DNA from 3 places in the Lysobacter enzymogenes genome. Region 3 is predicted to be linked to each of the others. Evidence: riboswitches for the same ligand, from Rfam matches in the RefSeq annotation. Region 3 holds a riboswitch; each other region holds the start of a gene.
What was found. Region 3 has a riboswitch for cobalamin ahead of metE (5-methyltetrahydropteroyltriglutamate--homocysteine S-methyltransferase). Riboswitches for the same ligand answer to the same signal wherever they lie in the genome.

Region 1 (4,145 bases), 440 kb from region 3:
GCCGCAGAAGCCCAGTTCGCCGGCCTGGGCGATGGCTTCGCGCGGGAACACGCTGTGCGCGTCCCAGTGCGCCGCATGCGGCGCGAGTTCGGCGCGGGCGAAATCGCGCGCGGCCTCGCGGTAGGCCGCCTGTTCTTCGCTGAGCCCGGTCGGCGCGGCCGGATGAACCTGCCAGTCCATGACCGCGGCCATCACTTGAGGCTGATCGTGGTGTTGACGCCGTGGCCCAGCGTGTCGTCGTCGAACCAGCGCGCGGTGACCGTCTTGGTCTGGGTGTAGAAGGTCACCGCCTGTTTGCCGTACGGGCCGAGGTCGCCGAGCTTGGACGCGCGCGAGCCGCTGAAGGAAAACAGCGGCACCGGCACCGGGATCGGCACGTTGATGCCGACCTGGCCGACGTCGATGTCCTCCTGGAAACGCCGCGCGGCCGCGCCGGACTGGGTGAAGATCGCGGTGCCGTTGCCGTTGGGATTGGCGTTGACCAGCTCGATCGCTTCTTCGAGCGTCTCCGCGCGCAGGATCACCAGCACCGGGCCGAAGATTTCCTCGTCGTAGATGCGCATGCCGGGCGCCGCGCCGGAGAAGATCGTCGGGCCGACGAAGTTGCCGCGTTCGAAACCCGGCACCGCCGGCGCGCGGCCGTCGAGTTCGAGCGTGGCGCCCTGCTCGACGCCGGAGGCGATCAGGCCCTCCACCCGCTCGCGCGCGGCGCAGGAGATCACCGGGCCGACGTCGGTGCCGGCCTCGGTGCCGGCGTTGACCTTGAGCGTCTTCGCCTTGGCCACCAGGTCGGCGATCCAGTCGTTGGCCGAGCCGACCAGCACCGCGGTCGAGGCCGCCATGCAGCGCTGCCCGGCCGCGCCGAACGCGGCGCCGGCGAGCGCGTTGAGCGTCTGCTCCTTGTTCGCATCGGGCAGCACCACCGCGTGGTTCTTCGCGCCCATCATGCATTGCACGCGCTTGCCGGCGAGCGAGGCGCGCTGGTAGACGTGGGTGCCGACCTTGGTCGAACCCACGAACGACACCGCCTTGATGTCGGGGTGGTCGCAGATCGCATTGACCGCGGTTTCGCCGCCGTGGACGACGTTGAGCACGCCCTTGGGAATGCCCGCCTGCAACGCCAGCTCGCACAGGCGCATGGTCACCAGCGGGTCCTGCTCGGACGGCTTGAGCACGAAGGTGTTGCCGGTGGCGATGGCCATCGGGAACATCCACAGCGGGATCATCGCCGGGAAGTTGAACGGGGTGATGCCGGCGCACACGCCCAGCGGCTGCAGCAGGGTGTAGGTGTCGACGCCGCCGGCGACGTTGTTGGCCAGTTCGCCCAGCTGCAGGTTGCCGATCGCCGCGGCGTGCTCGACCACTTCCAGGCCGCGGAACACATCGCCTTCCGCGTCGGGCAGGGTCTTGCCCTGTTCGGCGGTGAGGATCGCCGCCAGTTCGCCCATGTGCTCGCGGATCAGCTGCTGGTACTTGAGGAAGATCCGCGCGCGCGCGCCGATCGGCGTCTTGCGCCAGGTCTTGAACGCGCGCTGCGCGGCGGCGACGGCGGCGTCGATTTCCGCCGGCGTCGCCATCGGCACGCGCGCGAGCACGGCCTGGGTGGCGGGATTGACCACGTCGCGCCAGTGCGCGGTGGAGGAGTCGACGAACTCGCCGTCGATCAGCAGCTTGACGGTCGCGACGTCGGTCGCGACTGCGTGCATGTCGTTCATGTTGGTCTCCGGATCGCACACCCGCGAAGGCAGGCGCTGCGCGAACGAAGACCGGGCGAAAGGCGGGCGCACGCGCGCCGCACCGCATCCGCTCGTCAGGTCGCCCGCCGCAACGCCCGAGGAGAACGCCGCGGCGCGGGCCGCGGCAAAGCCGCGTGCGCCGTCCCGACGTCCGCCACAGGCCGGTCTCCGGACTCGCGAGCGACGCGGATGCGTCCCGCCGGCGCCTTCCCGCGCGTTCGCGCAGTGGCCGATGCCGGCTGTAACTCGCCTACCGTTGCGGGGGCAGTGCCGGAATGGGACTCGCGTCCGCACCGGCTTCCCGTTTCACCCTGCGCGCTCGCTGGAGCGGGCGGCAGGACACCTGTGGCGCGCGCAGTGTAGTGGTTCGGCGGCGACAGCCACAAGCTGCGCCGCGGTATGGTCGCCGGCCGGCGCCTTCGTTCGCGCCGTCGGCGACGCGCGGCGGGCATCGCGCCGCGACCGACGCGCGCGGCGCTGCGACACGGCGAATGCGCGTTCGCGACGCGATGGACCGCGCGCCCGGCGAGCGCCATTTCATCCACCTGAATTGCACATCGCACCGCCGCCGCGACTTGGCCGATCGGCGGGATCGACGCCGCGCCCGGCTGCGCGCGAAGGCGCGTATAAGGGCCTCAGGCGGCCTGATTGCAGGCAACACCGGGACGTCCGCGCTCGTCCGCGCGCCGCCGGCCCACAGCGCGAATCACGCCGCGTCGCGGCCTGCTCAAGGAGAACCACATGCTCAGGAAGAACCGCATGCCCGAACACCACCGCGCCTCGAACAACGCGAATGCCCGCCGCGCGCGCGGCGCGCCGGCGCTGTGCCTGGCCCTCGCGCTCGCCGCTTCGTCGCTCCCGGCGTCGGCAGCCGACGACGCCGCGCCGCGCGATGTAAGCGGCACGGCGCCCGATGCCAGCGCCGGCGGCGCTTATGCGGTGGCCGAACACGGCGAGCATCTGTCGCCGCAGTTCCGCCAGCGCGCCTGGAACGACATCCGCGACAACGCGCGCAAGCTCAAGCTCGCCGCCGCGCCGCGATCCTCGGCGCGTTCGCTCGGCGGCTTCGCCTGGCCGCTGGCGCTCAACAACGGCCTGGCCGATCCGGGCTATCACGCGATCTCGAACTACGTCGACCAGGCCGGCGCCGGCCAGGTCCTCGACTACAGCTGCGGCGCGCGCAGCTACGACGGCCATCGAGGCACCGACTATTACCTGTGGCCGTTCTCCTGGTACAAGATGGACAACAATCAGGTGAAGGTGATCGCCGCGGCGGCGGGCACCATCGTCGGCCGCTACGACGGCAATTTCGACCGCAGCTGTTCGGTCAACAACAACAACTGGAACGCCGTCTACGTCCAGCACGCCGACGGCTCGGTCGCCTGGTACGGCCACATGAAGAACGGCTCGGTCACCGCCAAGGGCGTCGGCGCGAGCGTGGCGCAGGGCGAGTACCTCGGCATCGTCGGCAGTTCCGGCAGCTCCACCGAGCCGCATCTGCACTTCGAGGTCTACGACACCAACGCCAACCTCATCGATCCTTACGCCGGCTCGTGCAACGGCCTGAATCTGTCCTCGGCCTGGGCCGCGCAGCGGCCGTACTACGACTCGGCGATCAACAAGCTGATCGTCGGCAACGCCCAACCGGCGTTCGCGTCGTGCCCGAACGCGGAGAGTCCGAACGAGAACACCGCGCTGCGCTACGGCCAGCAGGCCTCGTTCAGCGCGTTCTACCGCGACCAGCTCAACGGCCAGCAGAGCCAGTACCGAATCCTGCGGCCGAACGGCACGGTGTTCGCCTCGTGGACGCACAACGGCCCGGCGCCGCATTACGCCTCGTCGTGGTGGAACTGGACCTGGAGCAGTTTCGCGCCGAGCGGGCCGGCGGGCGTCTGGCGCTTCGAGGTCGCCTACAACGGCACGACCTACAGCAAGAACTTCACCTTGTCGCCCTGATCGCTGGGCGTTCCAGGCTCGGCGCCGCCGGTGGCGGTGCCGGGCCGTCGGCGGTGCGGCGGCGATAGCCGCACGCATCGCCGCGGCGGGGCACGAGCAGCGCTTGCGTTCGCGTGCGTCGCCGTCGCGGCGCGCCAGCCCGGTGCGCGCTTGCGCTTCGACGGTGCGATGGCTGGGCCGGCGGCGATCCTTCCGCGCGATCCGAACCAGCGACGCGGCCGTTGCAAGCGCTCGGCCGCGCAAGGTTGATCGCGTGAACGCACGCGGCCCTACCCTCGTCCGCGACGCTTGGCGCGGTCGCTACCGCCGCGGCCTTACTGCCGCCGCCACTCCGCGCACATCGCGCCGGCCGTGCCGCCGAGGAACACCGCTTCGCGGTCCATGCGCCCGTCCAGGCGCTGCACCCAGACCTCGGTGTGGCCGCCGGTGTCCTGGTTCTGCCGGCGCGCGCGC
Region 2 (4,145 bases), 280 kb from region 3:
GAGCCAGCTCGCGCTCGCCGCCAGCGTCCACTCGGCGAACGTGGTGTCGATGCCGATCTCGGCGCCGCGCATGCGCGCGCGTTCGATGTTGTTGGGCAGGTTGATCGCCGAGTCGAAGGTGATCAGCTCGTCCACGCGGGTGTCGAAACCGTCGATGCGCGCGTTGAAGTTCTCGCCGCGGTAGGCCAGGCCCAGTTCCCAGGTCTTGGACTCTTCCGGCTTGAGGTTGTGGTTGCCGAAGAACGGGTAGTACAGCTCGTTGAAGGTCGGCGCCTTGAACGCGGTGCCGTAGCCGACGGTGACGCGCCAGTGGTCGGCGAAGTTCAGGCCCCACGCGGCGCCGCCGGTGGTGTGGCCGCCGAACTGCTCGTTGTCGTCGCGGCGCACGCTGGCCTCGAACGACTGGTTGCCGAAGCGGCCCTGGTACTGGACGAAACCGGCCTTGTTGTCGCGCGAACGCTCGTCGTAGGTGGTGTCGCTGCGCACTTCGTCGCGCAGCCAATCGAAGCCCGCGCTCAACACGTGGCCTTCGAACAGGTTGAAATCGGCCTGCAAGGTCGCGGTGTCGCGATTGGTGCTGAAATACCCCATCGGCACCGCGCCGAGGAAGTTGTCCGAGCTGTCGACATTGCGCCCGCCGGTCAGCTGCACATGCACGCGCTCGCTCGGCCGCCAGTCGATCTTGCCGCCGATCACCTGCTGCACGGTCTCGGAATAGTTGACGAAGCTGCCGTCGTAATCGTTCTGGCCTTCGGCGCGCAGCGCCTGGCCTTCCACGCTCCACTGCTCGTTGATCTCGACGCCGCCGCGCAGCGACAGCGCGTGGCTTTCGTAACCGTCGCGGTCGGGCTCGTCGGTGAAGCAGCCGGCGAACACCGGGAAGCCGGCGCCGCGGCAGGCGTCGATGCCCTGGGTCTTGCGGAAGCTGTAGTCGGCGCCGAACCAGCCGCGGCCGCCGCGGCCGCCGAAGCCGGTGCCGAATTCGACGGTGCCGTTGCTGCCGCCGCCGGCGTGCACGCGCGGGGCGAAACCCTGGCGCTCGCGGCGGGTGAACACCTGGATCACGCCGCCGATGGCGTCGGCGCCGTACAGGCTCGAACGCGGGCCGCGCACGATCTCGATCCGGTCGATCAGTTCCAGCGGCAGGTCCTGCAGCGAGGCCAGGCCCGAGGTCGGCGAACCGATGCGGATGCCGTCGACCAGCACCAGCACGTGGTCGGATTCGCTGCCGCGCAGGAACAGCGTGGTCAGCTTGCCGGCGCCGCCCTGGTTGGCGATGGTGATGCCGGCGCGGCCGCGCAGCAGGTCGTTGAGGTCGCGCGCCTGGCTGCGCTCGATGTCGGCGCGGTCGAGCACGTCGACCGGGGTCAGCAGGTCGTTGACGCTGACCGCGGTGCGGTTGGCGGTGACCACGACCTGATCCAGGTCGGTGGGCGCACCGGCGGGCGCGGCGACGGCGGCCGCCGGCAACGCGAGAGCGCCGGCGATGGCGAGGGACAGCAACTGGTAACGACGCATTGAAGCACTCCTGCGCGCGCGATCCTGCGCGCACGACGAACGGCGAAGGGCGGAGGCGGGGGAGGGCGAACGCAGGCGAGCCGGCGCGAAGGCGCGGCGACCGCCGCGATGCCCTCCGCATCGCAACCTGTGGGGGCTTCGGGGCCGGTCTCCGGACTTGCGGGCCGAACCGGCGGACCGGTTCCGGCGCGGCGCCTTCCCATGCCGGTGGCGCGAGGCCGGTGGCACAGTGGCGGTTGCCGCGCTGTGGACGCGCTTACCGTTGCGGGGGCAGTGCCGGACTGGCCGCGGCCGGATCGCAGATCCGCGCCGCCGGACGTCACCGGCTTCCCGTTTCAACCCGGCGGCCTGGCCGCGGGGTCACCTCGAAGCGGGGCGCAGTGTACGCGAAGCCGGCGCCGCCTGCCTGACCGGTCGGAGCCGTCCTAGGCCTCTGCAGGAGCGGCGCGGGGTGCGAACGCGCGGCGATCGCTCGCGTTGATGCTTTCGACGTGGCCGGGGTGCCGCGGTCGCGGCTTGCGCCGCTCCTGCAGGAAGCGGGCGCAGCCGCGCAGCGTCGGCTCAGTCGTGCCGACCGTTGTCCTCGTCGCGACCGTTGTCGCCGGCCGCGCCGTCGTCGTCGCGTTCGTCGCCGGCGCCATCGCCATCCCCGCCGTGGCCGCCTTCATCGCGGCCCGCGCCGAAGCCGCCGAAGCCGCCGTCCTCATGGCGATCTTCGTTATGCACCGTCGTGCGCACCGGCGCGGCGGCCGGCTTGTTGCGCGGCGCCGGCAGCAGCGCGGTGGCCGCCTCGGCGGCCAGGATCAGCTCCTGGCGGCGCTCGTCGGGAATCTCCTGCCAATGGCAGTCCAGCAGCGCGCCTTCGATCGCGTAGAGCAGGTTCAAGGTCGGCTTGAAGCCGGCGCGCTTGACCCGCATGAACGCCTCGACCGTGCCGATCGCGGCGACGTCCTCGTGCGTGCGCAGCCCCACCTGGCGCAGCCAGGCCGCGCTCTTGGGGCCGATGTTGCGCATCTTGATTCCGCTCATGCCAGCGACTCCACATACACCTGGGCCAAAGCTTCCAGGCCGGCCTGATCGTCGGCGTCGAAGCGGTCCGGGATCGGGCTGTCCAGGTCGAACACGCCGATCAGTTCGGCGCCGCGGGTCAGCGGCACCACCACTTCCGAGCGCGAGGCCGCGTCGCAGGCGATGTGGCCGGGGAACGCGTGCACGTCGGCCACGCGCTGGGTCTGGCGGCGGGTGGCGGCTGCGCCGCACACGCCCTTGTCGAGCGGAATGCGCACGCAGGCCGGCAGCCCTTGGAACGGGCCGACCACCAGTTCGGTGCCGTCGAAGAAATAGAAACCGACCCAATTGAGCTGCGGCAGGGCCTGGTTGACCAGCGCCGACAGATTGGCGGCGTTGGCGATGCGGTCGCGCTCGCCGTCGAGCAGGGCGCGGGCCTGGTCGACCAATTGGGCGTATTGCTCGGACTTTTGGCCCGAAAGTGTGGAGGCAGTAAACATCTTCGGAGTGTAACAGCGGCGTCCGCTGCGACTACCATGCCCACCGGGCGGCGCCGGGAAAGCGCGAGATCAGTCACAGGCGCCGCCGCCCCTTCCGACAAGCGCGCCGTCGGCCGCGCGGTCCCGTCCGCGCGCCGGGCGGCCCCAGCCGCGAGACTCCCGCATGACTTCTGCCCGCCGGCTCCCCGGCCTGTTCGTCACCGGCACCGATACCGGCATCGGCAAGTCGGTCGCCAGCGCCGCCCTGTTGCACGCCCTGCGCGCCGGCGGCGCGCGCGCGGTCGGCATGAAGCCGGTCGCCAGCGGCTGCGAGCCCGGCCCGGACGGCTGGCGCAACGAGGACGCGTTGCTGCTGCAGGCCGCCAGCGATCCGCGGCCGCGCTACGAAGACGTCAACCCGTACGCCCTGCCGCAGCCGCTGGCGCCGGAGATCGCCGCGGCCGAAGCCGGCGTCGAGATCGCGCTGGGTCCGATCCTGGCCGCGCACGCGCGGCTGGCCGCCCAGGCCGACACCGTGGTGGTCGAGGGCGTCGGCGGCTGGGCCGCGCCGGTCAGCGCTCAGCTCGACCAGATCGACCTGGTGCGCGCGCTGAAACTGCCGGTGGTGCTGGTCGTCGGCCTGCGCCTGGGCGCGATCAACCATGCCCGGCTGAGCGCGCGCGCGATCCAGGCCGACGGCGCCGAGCTGATCGGCTGGATCGCCAACGGCATCGACCCGCACATGGCGCGCGCCGACGAGAACTTCGAGATCCTGCGCCGGCGCCTGCCGGTGCCGTGCTGGGGCCGGCTGCCGCATGCGGCGCAGCCCGACCCGGCGACCCTGGCCGGTGCATTGCGCCCGGCCTTCTGAATCCCGCACTTCCCCTGTAGGAGCTGGCGCAAGCCGCGACCGCGGAGTTTCCGCTCGCGTCGCAGATACCGCCGCAGTCGCGTTGCCGCAGTCGCGGCTTGCGCCGCTGCTACCGGGCGCTTCCGATCCTCCGGCCGGGGCCTGCGCACCGCGCAAACGAAAAAACCCGACAGCTCGCGCTGCCGGGTTTCTTCATCGCATCGGGCCGCCGGGAGAGAGGCGGCGGCCGCGAGGCTTACTTGGCGGCCGGAGCGGCGGCCTTGGCCACG
Region 3 (4,145 bases):
GGGCGAATGGGAGGCGAAGCGAAGCCGCGGAACAGACGCGCGGCGCGAACGCCACCGCGAAATGAAACGTCGAAACGAAACGGGGAACGACGGCAGAGAATCCGCGCGGCAGCGTCACCGCGCGCCGACGACGCGCCTACTTCGCCGCCTTGTCGGCCTTGGCGGGCGGCTCGTTCTTGCCCGCCGCGCCGGCCGGCTTGCCGTCGGCGGGCTCGGCCGCGCCCTCGCCCGCCGCGGCCTCGTCCAGCAACGGCGGCGGCAGGTCGCGCGCGTACAGGTCGGCCGGGCTCTCGCCCGGGCAGGCCTTGTCCGGGAAGCCGAACTGGGCCTGCAACTGCTCGGCGCATTCGGGCATCGACTCGAAGCTCTTGCCGGTGCCCATGCACTGCGCGTCGAACGCGCGGCGGAAGGACTCGCGGCGGCGGACGAAGTCGTCGCCGCACTTGCGCGCCAGGCGGATCCGGTCGAGGTCGTCCTGGGCGGCGTTGGTGCCGTCCAGGCCGTATTGCTTGAGTTCGTCCGGGGTCAGGATGCGCAGGTCGCGGTTGGCCACGGTCATCATCAGGTCCGAGACCGCGGTGGCCACGCCGTTGCGCTCTAGGTAATCGCGCACCTGCTGGTTGATCGCGCGCAGTTCGCGGCTGAGCTCGGCGCGCGAGGTGGCGGTGGAGCGGTCGCGCATCAGCCGGTGGATGCCGACCTTGCCCTCGATCGAGCGGGTGTCGCCGGCCGCCAGCACCAGCACGCAGGCGCTGTGGCAGACCGAGTTCTCGCGCACCCAGATCGCCCAGCCCGATTCGGCGATGGAGTCGCCGGCGCGCAGCGCTTCCTCGACGTGGCCGCCGCTGGAGTCGATGTCGAGGATCCGGGTCGGGATCTCCATGCGCGCGGCCATCGCCGCGACCCGCTGGGTCAGCGCGGTGAAGCCTGCGCCGATCTTGCCCTGGTAGCGCACTCGCACCACTCCGCGCTGCTGGCACGGCGACATCGCGTCGACCAGGCTGAAGAAGTCCAGCGATTCCAGGGTGTCGCCGTCGCCGAAGCGCGGGTAGTCGTATTCGCAGCTGATCCGGGCGCTGCCGCCGTCGAGCTTGGCCGGCGGCCAGTAGGTGCCCTTGAGGATGTCCTCTTCGCTGACCGCCGCCGGCGCCGGCTTGGGCGTCTCGTTCTGGCTGCCCAGGGTCACCGCCGCGGCCGGCGGCGCCTGCGGGTCCCGGCCGCAAGCGGCCAGCGCCAGCGCGCACAGCGCCGCGAACGCGGCGGCCAGGAGCCTGCGGGAAAGGAACGGGGAGCGTTGCGGAACCATGTGTCGAGCCACCGGAGTCGGAATCGCGCGGGACCGTCCTGGCCCGCGCCGCGCGCTGCGCCTGCAAACGTTAGCGGCAGGCTCGTTCAAGCTCAACGAGCACGACGCGCGTGGGCGGGCCGGGCTTCATGTTGACGCGGGGCGGATGAACCCGGGGCGAGGACGGACCGCTCGCGCGCGCAACCGACAGGTGCGGCAAAAGCGGCGGGAGCGCGGCGATCGGAGCGCGAAGCATCGGGCCTGAAGGCCCTCCCACGACCGCTGGAGCCTTCGATGTTCCCGCCGCTGCCGCACCACCGCCCCTGACGCTTGGGAGGGCCTTCAGGCCCGATGCCTGTCGTCCCGGCCCGACCGATGCCGCAAACCGCCGCAGTGTCATTTGACTTCGCCGGGCCCGCTGCGTACCTTGGCCGCGTCTCGGTGAACATCGCTTCATACAGATAAAGCGATGGGACACGCCGGCCACGGTTAGCGCCGCGGCCGGCCAGAGGGAATCCGGTGCGAATCCGGAGCTGCCCCGCAGCGGTATGGGAAACGAACGGGCCTTGGCACTGGGCGGTACGCCTGGGAAGCGGCCTTAGTAGGCGGAGCGAGGGGTGAGCGCAGAGGAGTGAGAAGCGAGCAAACGCCAAAGGGCTTTACTCGCTTCTCACTCCTCTGCGCTCACTCCTCGCTCAAAGTCCCGAGCCCGAAGACCTGCCGCGACCGGAAGGTGCGCCTTCCGTCCGACTCCGGTCCCGCTTCGCCGTCGCATCCGCGCGATGCGCGCGGCAGGCCGGCTCGCCCGCGGGGGCGGAGGTCGAAGCCAACGGATCGATCCGCAGTCCGGCGCACCCGCGTCCGGGCCGGCGCGGCCGTGGTCTCCTTCGTTGCCCTGCGTCATGCCCACGCATCGCAGGTATTGATCATGATCAGCGTCACCACCCTCGGCTTCCCGCGCATCGGCGCGCGGCGCGAGCTCAAGCAAGCCCTGGAATCGTTCTGGAAAGGCGACCGCGACGCGGCCGCGCTGCAGGCCACCGCCGCCGGATTGCGCGAACGCCACTGGCGCCTGGCCGTCGCGGCCGGCGCCGACAGCGTGCCGTGCAACGATTTCTCGCTCTACGATCACGTCCTCGACACCGCCGTGCTGTTCGACGCCATTCCGGCCTCGCACCGCGCCGCGTTCGAGGACGATCCGCTCTCCGGCTATTTCGCCCTCGCCCGCGGCCTGCAGGACGGCCGCCGCGACCTGCGCGCGCTGGAAATGACCAAGTGGTTCGACACCAACTACCACTACCTGGTCCCGCAGTTCGAACCCGGCCAGCGCTTCTCGCTGCGCGCCGACAAACCGCTGGCCGAACTGGCCCAGGCCCGCGCGCTGGGCCTGGACGCGCGGCCGGTGCTGCTCGGCCCGGTCACCCTGCTCAAGCTCGGCAAGCGCACGGACGGCGGCGATCCGCGCGAACTGCTCGACGCGCTGCTGCCGGCCTACGCCGAGCTGCTGGCCACGCTCAAGGCGGCCGGCGCGCAGTGGGTGCAGATCGACGAGCCGGCGCTGGCGCTCGACCTCGACGACGCCGACCGCGCCGCCTACCGCCGCGCCTTCGACGCGCTCGCCCAGGCCGACTCGCCGCAGCGCCTGCTCGCGACCTACTTCGGCGCGCTCGGCGACAACGCCGCGCTGGCCGCGCAGTTGCCGGTCGAAGCGCTGCACTTGGATCTGGTGCGCGCGCCGCAACAGCTCGAAGCGGTGCTGCCGCTGCTGCCGGCCGACCGCGCGCTGAGCCTGGGCGTGGTCGACGGCCGCAACATCTGGCGCGCCGACCTCGACGCCGCGCTGAGCCTGGCCCGCCGCGCCGGCGAACGCGCGCGCTGGCTGGCGCCGTCGTGCTCGCTGCTGCACGTGCCGACCGACCTGGAGCTGGAACGCAAGCTGCCCGGCCCGCTGAAGCAGTGGATGGCGTACGCGAAGCAGAAGATCGAAGAGCTGCGCCTGGTCGCCGGCGCGCTGGCCGGCGACGCCGCGGCCGAAGGCGAACTGGCCCAGGCCGCCAGCGCGCGCGCCGCGCGCCTGGCCTCGCCGCTGCTGCGCAACGCCCAGGTGCGCAAGCGCCTGGCCGCGGTCGAGCCGGCGATGACCCGCCGCGCCAGCGCTTATCCGCAGCGCATCGCGCTGCAGCAGCAACGGCTGAAGCTGCCGCTGTTCCCGACCACCACCATCGGCTCGTTCCCGCAGACCGCGCAGGTGCGCCAGGCCCGCGCCGAGCACAAGGCCGGGCGCCTGGACGATGCCGGCTACCGCTCTTTCCTCGAAAACGAAACCGTGCAGTGCCTGCGCGAGCAGGAAGCGCTCGGCATCGACGTGCTGGTGCACGGCGAGTTCGAGCGCAACGACATGGTCGAGTACTTCGGCGAACAGCTCGACGGCTTCGCCTTCACCTCGCACGGCTGGGTGCAGAGCTATGGCTCGCGCTGCGTCAAGCCGCCGGTGCTGTTCGGCGACGTCGCCCGGCCCAGGCCGATGACGGTGGAATGGAGCCGCTTCGCCCAGGACCACGCCGCCAAGCCGGTCAAGGGCATGCTGACCGGGCCGGTGACGATCCTGCAGTGGTCGTTCGTGCGCGACGACCAGCCGCGCGCCGACAGCTGCCGGCAGATCTCCCTGGCCTTGCGCGAGGAAGTGCTGGACCTGGAAGCGGCCGGCATCGCCGCGATCCAGATCGACGAGCCGGCGCTGCGCGAAGGCCTGCCGCTGCGCCGCGCCGACTGGCCGGCGTACCTGGCCTGGGCCGGCGAAAGCTTCCGCCTCGCCGCCAGCGGCGTCGGCGACGCGACCCAGATCCACACCCACATGTGC

Region 1: it holds a riboswitch for cobalamin, as region 3 does, so the genes downstream of both, JHW41_RS21780 (CoA-acylating methylmalonate-semialdehyde dehydrogenase) here and metE (5-methyltetrahydropteroyltriglutamate--homocysteine S-methyltransferase) in region 3, are expected to answer to the same signal.
Region 2: it holds a riboswitch for cobalamin, as region 3 does, so the genes downstream of both, btuB (TonB-dependent vitamin B12 receptor) here and metE (5-methyltetrahydropteroyltriglutamate--homocysteine S-methyltransferase) in region 3, are expected to answer to the same signal.

What each region holds. Positions count from the first base shown of each region.
Region 1 covers NZ_CP067396.1:5,261,448-5,265,592, forward strand. The annotation lists gene JHW41_RS21775 (acyl-CoA dehydrogenase family protein) at 1-180, opposite strand, end outside; gene JHW41_RS21780 (CoA-acylating methylmalonate-semialdehyde dehydrogenase) at 192-1,706, opposite strand; cobalamin riboswitch at 1,879-2,098, opposite strand; gene JHW41_RS21785 (M23 family metallopeptidase) at 2,478-3,692, shown strand; gene JHW41_RS21790 (DUF2188 domain-containing protein) at 4,007-4,145, opposite strand, start outside.
Region 2 covers NZ_CP067396.1:5,097,085-5,101,229, reverse strand. The annotation lists gene btuB (TonB-dependent vitamin B12 receptor) at 1-1,518, opposite strand, end outside; cobalamin riboswitch at 1,656-1,888, opposite strand; gene JHW41_RS21110 (TfoX/Sxy family protein) at 2,080-2,547, opposite strand; gene JHW41_RS21105 (GAF domain-containing protein) at 2,544-3,026, opposite strand; gene bioD (dethiobiotin synthase) at 3,190-3,876, shown strand; gene JHW41_RS21095 (phasin family protein) at 4,112-4,145, opposite strand, start outside.
Region 3 covers NZ_CP067396.1:4,820,926-4,825,070, forward strand. The annotation lists gene JHW41_RS19935 (hypothetical protein) at 137-1,306, opposite strand; partial or broken gene JHW41_RS27500 (DUF6053 domain-containing protein) at 1,519-1,689, shown strand; cobalamin riboswitch at 1,755-2,024, shown strand; gene metE (5-methyltetrahydropteroyltriglutamate--homocysteine S-methyltransferase) at 2,214-4,145, shown strand, end outside.